One region of the Duganella sp. 3397 genome, then DNA from elsewhere that is predicted to be linked to it. Evidence: predicted binding sites of a transcription regulator. Region 1 holds the regulator's gene; the other holds the start of a gene.

Region 1 (4,182 bases):
CCGCGGATGACGACTGCCTGCACGGCATCGTCGTCACGCCAGGCCAGCAATGTTTGCGTAACGGCGCGCACCATGTCGAGCGACAGCGAATTCAATGCGCGCGGGCGATCGAGCGTGGTGACGGCGGTGCCGTCACTGACGGCAGTTAAAACGTGTGCGCTCATGGTTGTCCTGTGGCCTTGTTCGATGATGGCAGATGTTCGAGCGGATTGGGCAAGGTCAAATCGCCGCCCAGGCGCGCCTGGAATTTCGCCGGCGCTGCGGCAGGCTGCCCCATGTGGCGGGCGTAGATCACTGCAAACGGCATGTCGCCAACCTCTTCCTGCCTGAAGCCGGTGGCCTGCTGCATGGCAGACGGATCGCGCGCGGCAGCGAGCGTAAATTTCACCAGCCGGTCCAAGGTTGGCGATTGCAGGTCGAGGATGGACGCCATCATGGTCAGCGGTGCGGCGGCGAACGCGTGGTAATGCAAGGCCTTGGCGCCGCGCGCCATTTCGGCTGGCAGTGCGCCGTCTGGCGCCACCTGGGCCATGGCGTTGTCGAACACGCCGTGGCCCCATTTTAAAAAGCGCTGGTCGCCGGTGACGGCGCCCACGGCGGTCACGGCCAGCCCTTCCCAGTAATAATGGTTGTTGCGCTTGCCCTTGCGGGTATCGGCGTGCGTGAGCGTGGCGTCGGCCAGCGTGGACAGCCACGCTTCGATGGATTTTTTCTGCGCCGGGGTGGCGGCCGGCTGCACGCGCGCGTAACTGAGCGCCAGGCCGCCCAAGGTCCACTTGCGCACGAAATACGCCTGCTCGCTCGACATCTTGCCCAGCATGGCCTGCTGCCCTGCCCAGCCCTCGAGCCAGTTCAAGGCGCAGGCGGCGTCCGCCGGTTTGCCGCTGGCCTGGTAGCGGCTGGCGTTGCGCGCCACGCCGGACAAGAATTGTTCGACCGGCTCGGTGCTGGCGATGTTTTTGGCCCGCCGCGCCGGGTCGATCACGGAGTGGTTGGCGTCGTTGTAGTAGCTGTTGGCGTCGATGTCGATGACGGCAGCCGGCGCCGGCTGGCACGTGGTGGCGTAGGAAGAGGAAGCAACAGCAAGAGCGGAAACGGTATAAACCAGGTAAACAATTTTCATGGAATCCCAAAAACAAGAAAGGGCGCCATGGTTGCGCCCTTAGTTGGTGTTGTCGCGCCGTTATTTTAAAGGGCGGCGGCAGCTGGTTCGAAGTTATCCGGGAGATGCTTGATCGCATCGTGGCCGTGCTGTTGGACTTTGCCTTTGTACTTCATGACCTGGCGGTCCAGCTTGTCGATCAGGGTGTCGATCGCAGCGTACAGGTCTTGCGACAGGCTCTCCACGTAGACCGTTTTACCGGACAGGCGCAGATTGATTTCAGCCTTTTGGCGCTTGGTTTTCTCTTTAAGGTTATCTACGGTCAGAATGACAGCAATATCAATCACTTGATCAAAGTGCCGTGTCACGCGTTCGAGCTTGCTCTGCACGTATTCACGAATGGCGGCGGTCACTTCGAGATGATGTCCACTGATGGTGAGATTCATACACACTCCTAAAGATAGATGTCGCTGACGGTTAGTGCGTTGCCCATTGATGCCGGGCACGCAGGAACCAGTGCACTACAAAGACTTGCGGAGACTGACTGGAGGGATTTTGAGGGCTTCGCGATATTTGGCAACAGTGCGTCGCGCAATCACCATGCCCTGTTCTCCCAGCATGTCCGCAATCTTACTGTCGGATAAAGGATTTTTAGGGTCTTCAGCTCCTGTCAGTTGCACGATCAATGCCCGTATCGCCGTTGAACTGGCTTCACCGCCTGCTTCGGTGGCGACATGGCTACCAAAAAAATATTTCAACTCAAACATGCCATGCGGCGTGAGCATGTATTTCTGAGTTGTTACCCGAGAAATGGTGCTCTCGTGTAAACCCAGTGTATCAGCAATTTCGCGAAGCACAAGGGGGCGCATGGCAACCGCGCCGTGCGAGAAAAAGTTCTTTTGTCGTTCTACTATCGCTTGCGCCACGCGCAGGATGGTGTCGAAACGCTGGCGCATATTCTTGATCAGCCACTTCGCTTCCTGCAGCTGCGCGCCCATGGCGCCCTCGCCGCCATCTCCCTTCTTCTGTTTGAGCAGGTTGGCGTACATGGCGTTGACGCGCAGGCGCGGCATGACGTCGTTGTTCAAACTGACCTGCCAGCCGGTACGCGATTTTTTCACGATCACGTCGGGCACCACGTAGTCGGAGACGTCGGACGCGAACGCCGCACCGGGATGCGGATTGCACTGGCGGATCACGGTCTGCGCCTCGCGCAGGTCTTCGTCGTCGCACAGCAGCGCTTTTTTCAGCTTGTTGAAATCGCGCTGGGCAAACCACGTCAAATGCTTTTCCACGATGGCCACGGCCATGCGTCGCGTGACCATCGGGATGCCGGGCAAGCGCTTGATTTGCAGCGCCAGGCACTCGGCCGCGTTGCGCGCGCCCACGCCGGCCGGATCGAAACTTTGCAGCAGCGACAACGCCGTTTGCAGCTCGTCGATATCGACTTCCAGTTCCTCGGGCAGGCGCGCGTGGATCTCGTCGAGCGCTTCTTCGAGGTAGCCGTTTTCATCGAGCGCGTCGATGATCAGTTCGACCAGCGCGCGGTCGCGCAGCTCGAGCACGGTCACGCGCATCTGCTCCATCAGGTGTTCGCGCAGGGTGCAGTGGTGGGCCTCGATCTGCGGGCGTGCGTCCTCGTCGTCGGGCGCCTTGCTGCGGCCGGCGTCGCTCCAGTCCATGTCCGCTTCGGCGGTGGTACTTTCGGTATCGGCAGCAGGGCCGTCGTAGGTGTCGGCCTCGCCTGCCGGCGCGGCTTCCTGCGGGCCCGACTCGGACGGCGCTTCGCCGGACGGCGCCTGCTGGCTGATGGCGCCGTCGGACAACAGGCGCAGTGAATGGTCGAGCGGATCGTCGAGCCGTTCGAGCAGCGGATTATCGGTAAGGAGTTGTTCGAGTTCCTGGTGCAGCTCCAGCGTGGAGAGCTGCAGCAAGCGGATCGATTGCTGCAGTTGGGGTGTCAGCGCGAGATGCTGCGAAGTTCGCAGTTGCAATGACTGTTTCATGGATTACATTCGGAAGTGTTCACCCAGGTAGACGCGGCGGACCGATTCGTCGGCGATGATGTCGTCCGGACGGCCCGAAGCCAGCACCGAGCCCTGGTTGATGATATATGCGCGGTCGCAGATGCCCAGCGTCTCGCGCACATTGTGATCGGTAATGAGGACGCCGATCTGCCGCTCCTTGAGAAAGCGCACGATGCGCTGGATCTCGATCACGGCAATCGGGTCGACCCCGGCGAATGGTTCGTCGAGCAGCACGAAGCGCGGGTTGGTAGCCAGCGCACGGGCGATCTCCACCCGGCGGCGTTCGCCACCGGAGAGCGAGAGCGCGGGGTTGTCGCGCAGCTTCTCGATTTGCAAATCGGCCAGCAGGGTATTGAGCCGTTCGGTAATGTCAGCCTTGGATAAAGACTTGCCGTCCACTTTTTGAATTTCGAGGACAGCGCGAATATTTTCTTCCACCGTCAGCTTGCGGAACACCGACGCTTCCTGTGGCAGGTACGACAGGCCGAGCGATGCGCGGCGGTGGATGGGCAGCCTCGAAATATCGACGCCGCTGATGTCGATGGTGCCGGCATCGGACGGCACCAGGCCGACGATCATGTAGAACGACGTGGTCTTGCCGGCGCCGTTGGGGCCCAGCAGGCCCACCACTTCGCCGCATTCCACTTGCAGCGAGACGTCGTGCACGACCTGGCGCTTGCCATAGCTTTTTTGCAGGCCGCGAACGATCAGGGTGCTACCGCAACTCGGTTCCATATCATTTCCCCGCAGGCTGGGTGGCAGGTGCTGGAGACGTCGGCTGGGCCGGCGCGATCGGCGGACGCTTGGACGACGGCTGGATCACCATGGTGCCGCGGCCGGCGCCCGGCTTGCTCTCGCCGCTGCTGGTATTCTTGACCGCGAACACTTCGCGGCGGCTGTCGTAGGAGATGAATTCGCCATCGACCTGGCTGGTCACCTTGCCCGCTTCGAGCTGCTTGATGCGGCCCTTGGAGATCAGCTTGACCAGCTCGGTCTTGTCGTCGTATTCGATACGGTCGGCCTGGCCTTCCACCCATTTATCGGTGTCGCCGT
Region 2 (4,182 bases), 150 kb from region 1:
AGAAGGGCGCGCAGACGTCGGTGGAGGCGCTGACCGCCGGTGCCGTGGCCGTCATCACCAAGCCGCGCCTGGACCTCAAGCAGTTTTTGCACGACAGCTCGGACGAACTGGTGGCGGCCGTGCGCACGGCCGCCGGCGCCCACGTGGTCAAATCCAAGTACCACGCGCCGCTGCCGCCGGTCCCTGCCAAGCTCAATGCGGACGCCGTGCTGTCGCTGGGCGATGCGCGGCCCATGACTGCTACCACCGAACGGATAGTCGCGATTGGCACGTCCACCGGTGGCACCCAGGCGCTTGAAGAGGTGCTCACGTCCTTGCCGCGGGTTTGCCCCGGCATCGTGGTGGTCCAGCACATGCCCGAAAAATTCACCGCCGCCTTTGCCGCGCGGCTCGACAGCGTATGCGAGGTACGAGTGAAGGAGGCGGCCAATAACGACCGCGTGCTGCAAGGCCAGGTGCTGATCGCGCCCGGCGGCAAGCACATGCTCCTGCGCCGCAACGGCGCCCAGTATTTTGTGGAAGTGGTCGATGGGCCGCTGGTCAATCGCCACCGGCCGTCGGTGGACGTGCTGTTCCGCTCGACCGCGCGCGCGGCCGGCGCCAATGCGCTGGGCGTGATCATGACGGGAATGGGCGATGATGGTGCGGCGGGCCTGCTGGAGATGCTCAAGGCGGGTGCACGCACGGTGGCGCAGGACGAGGCGTCGTGCGTGGTATACGGCATGCCCAAGGAGGCGGTCAAGCGCGGGGCGGTGGAAAAAACCGTGCCGTTGACGGCGATTTATCGCGAGATCCTGCAGCAGCTGGGCTGATGCATGCTGGCCGGAGCACAGCCCCGGCCAGCACCAACTTACGGCTTAACGAATTTGAGCGTCATGCGATCGCTCTCGCCGATCGCCTGGTACTTGGCGCGGTCTTCATCCTTGTTGGTGAAGGTTGGCGGCAGCGCCCACACGCCATTCTTGTGGTCGGCCTTGTCCTTCGGATTGGCATTGATTTCCGACTTGGCGGCCAGCTTGAAGCCTGCCGCTTCGGCCAGGCCGATCACGTACTTCTCGTGCATGTAGCCGGTGCTGGCGGTGGCGTCCTGGGTTTGCGAGGCTGGCAGGCGGTGCTCCACCACGCCGAACACGCCGCCCGGTTTCAGGCTGTCGTACACGCTGGTGAACAGTGCCTTGAGGTTGTCCGGGCCGGTCGGAATCCAGTTGTGGATGTTGCGGAACGTGAGCACCATGTCCACGCTGTTATTCGGTGCGAACTCGTATTTGCGCGGTGGCGAAAACACCCCCAGCGCCACCTTGTTGTACACGGCCGGATTGGCGTTCAGGCGCTCCATGAAGCGCTCGGCGCCCTTGCGTTCGCGCTCGTTGGGCGAGGCCAGGTCGTTGCCGGCGGCGATCAGCTTGCCGTTGTCGCGCAGGTAGGGCGCCAGGATCTCGGTGTACCAGCCGGCGCCGGGCGCCAGTTCCACCACCGTCATGTTCGGGCGGATGCCGAAGAAAGTGAGCGTCTCGTAAGGATGGCGGCTGGCGTCGCGCTGCACGTTGGCGGGCGTACGCGAGCTGGCGCCGATGGCGGCCTTGAGCTTCGCGTCTACCGCTTGCGCCGAGGCGCCGCTGGCGACAAACAGCGTGGTGCAGGCCAGAGCGGCCACGAGGTATTTCTTCATACTCGGTCTCCTGAGGGTTCGATGGGACGATGACGGCGCCGCGCGCCGCCCTGCGCGATCATGGGCGAGGACCGCACGCAGGTCAAGCGAATCGGCGCTGTCTACCTCCCATGTGTAACGCAGTGTATCGCTGTGGTAGATGGCATACATATTGCTATCGCTATCGTTGATCAGGCGCTAATATTGCCCTGCTGTTGCCCAGGGCGGCTGGCCCGAAAAAAATATCTGGAGAGACGATGGAACGACGTGCATTCCTCAATGTAGGTAGTCTGGCGCTGGGCACGATGTTATTGCCCGCCTTTGGCCGTGCGATTGCGGCCGACGAACTGCTTAAACCGGTCGCCCTGCAGTTCAAGAAAATGCTGGCCGATACCGCGATGACGGCCGCCACCCAGGCCGGCGCCAGCTACTGCGACGTGCGCGTGGGCCGCTACCTGAACCAGTTCATCACCACCCGCGACCTCAATGTCGAAAACGTCGTCAATACCGAGTCGGCCGGCGTGGGTGTACGCGTGATTGCCGGCGGCGCCTACGGCTTTGCCGCCACCAACGACATGACGCCCGACGGCGTGGCCGGCGCCGCCCGCCAGGCCGTGGCGATTGCGCGCGCCAACGCCAAGCTGCAAACCGAACCGGTGGTACTGGCGCCGGTGAAAAGCCTGGGCGAAGTGGCGTGGGCCACGCCCATCGTCAAGGACTGGCGCACGGTGCCGATCAAGGAAAAGGCCGAGCTGCTGATTACCGCCAACAAGGCCGGCATGGACGGCGGCGCGAACTTCATGCAGTCGATGCTGTTCCAGGTGAACCAGCAAAAATACTTCGCGTCCACCGACGGCTCGTACATCGACCAGGACGTGCACCGCCTGTGGATGCCGATGTATGCCACCGCCGTCGACCAGAAGAGCAACAAGTTCCGTACCCGCCAGGGCCTGTCGTCGCCGGTGGGCATGGGCTACGAATACCTGGACGCGCGCCCCGAGCACAAGGTCAAGGCAGCCGGCGGCGTGGCCACCCTGTACACCAAGTCGTACGACTTGATCGAGGATGCGCGCGCGGCCGGCAAACAGGCCAGACAGAAGCTCACCGCCAAGTCGGTGGAGCCGGGCAAGTACGACCTGGTGCTCTCGCCCGAGCACCTGTGGCTGACCATCCACGAATCGGTGGGGCACCCGACCGAGCTCGATCGCGTGCTCGGCTACGAAGCCAATTATGCCGGCACCAGCTTCGCCACGCTCGATAAATGGGAAACCAGGAAATTCAAGTATGGCTCGCCGATCGTCAACATCGTCGCCGACAAGACCACGCCAGGCTCGCTGGCCAACGTGGGCTACGACGACGAGGGCGTGCCGTGCAAGCGCTGGGACATCATCAAGGACGGCATCCTGGTCAACTACCAGGCCACGCGCGACCAGGCCGCCATCATCGGCGAGAAGGAGTCACACGGCTGCTCGTACGCCGACAACTGGAGCAGCGTGCAGTTCCAGCGCATGCCCAATGTGTCGCTGCAGGCCGGTAAAAAGCAGCTCACGCCGGACGAGATGGTCAAGGACGTCAAGAAGGGGATCTATATCGTCGGTGACGGTTCGTTCTCGATCGACCAGCAGCGCTACAACTTCCAGTTCGGCGGCCAGCTGTATTACGAAATCAAGAACGGCAAGATCGGCCAAATGCTCGAGGACGTGGCCTACCAGTCGAACACCCAGGAATTCTGGAACGCCTGTACGGCCATGTGCGACGAGCGCGATTGGCGCATGGGCGGCTCCTTCTTCGACGGCAAGGGCCAGCCTTCGCAGGTGTCGGTGGTGTCGCATGGGTCGAGTACCACCCGCTTCAACGGGATCAATGTAATCAACACTGCCCGCAAAATCGCCTAGAGGTCGTTTCAAAAAGACCGCAGCGTCGTTGCAGCGCCTTGCCGTGCAGGCGCACTGTCTTCGGCGCTGCGCCTAGCTGCGCTCATTTTGAAACAACCTCATTTGGAGAAATATAATATGAAAAACCTGAACCAGGACGACGCCAAGCGCATTTGCGACAAGGTACTGTCGTTGACCAGCGCCGACCAGTGCGAAGTAAACCTGACCGGCAGCCGTAACGGCAATATCCGCTATGCCCGCAACGCCGTCTCCACCGCGGGGCTGATCGAAAATACCGAGCTGGCGATTGCGGTCGCCTTCGGCAAAAAGCAGGGTGTCGCCACCCTCAACGAGCTTGACGACAAGTCGATCGAGCGCGCGGTGCGCCGTGCCGAAGAGCTGGCGCGCCTGGCGCCGGACAACCCGGAGTTCATGCCCACGCCAGCGAAGCAGCAATACAAGGCCAGTGAAACCTTCTTCCAGAAGACCGCCGACATCGACCCGGAATTCCGCGCCCAGGTGGCCGCCTACAGCATCGAGAACAGCCGCAAGAACAAGCTGGTGGCCGCCGGCTTCTTTACCGACAGCGACCGGTTCACGGCGGTGGCCAATTCCAACGGCATCTTCGGCTTCCAGCGCGACACTGGCCTGGACTTCACC

The links. The regulator sigma-54, encoded in region 1, starts transcription at its own class of promoters, with help from an activator protein. The targets are predictions, from matches to a motif close to TGGCANGNAANCTGCTTT.
Region 2: J2X54_RS02925 (TldD/PmbA family protein) is a predicted target of sigma-54. The motif match lies at 1,810-1,827, and genes of this name have one in related genera.

Annotation. Positions count from the first base shown of each region.
Region 1 is NZ_JAVDVB010000001.1:820,529-824,710, reverse strand. It holds gene J2X54_RS03635 (enoyl-CoA hydratase/isomerase family protein) at 1-164, opposite strand, end outside; gene J2X54_RS03630 (alginate lyase family protein) at 161-1,123, opposite strand; gene hpf (ribosome hibernation-promoting factor, HPF/YfiA family) at 1,189-1,548, opposite strand; gene J2X54_RS03620 (RNA polymerase factor sigma-54) at 1,624-3,108, opposite strand; gene lptB (LPS export ABC transporter ATP-binding protein) at 3,112-3,864, opposite strand; gene lptA (lipopolysaccharide transport periplasmic protein LptA) at 3,866-4,182, opposite strand, start outside.
Region 2 is NZ_JAVDVB010000001.1:670,303-674,484, forward strand. It holds gene J2X54_RS02915 (chemotaxis response regulator protein-glutamate methylesterase) at 1-812, shown strand, start outside; gene J2X54_RS02920 (methyltransferase) at 851-1,669, opposite strand; gene J2X54_RS02925 (TldD/PmbA family protein) at 1,906-3,543, shown strand; gene J2X54_RS02930 (TldD/PmbA family protein) at 3,661-4,182, shown strand, end outside.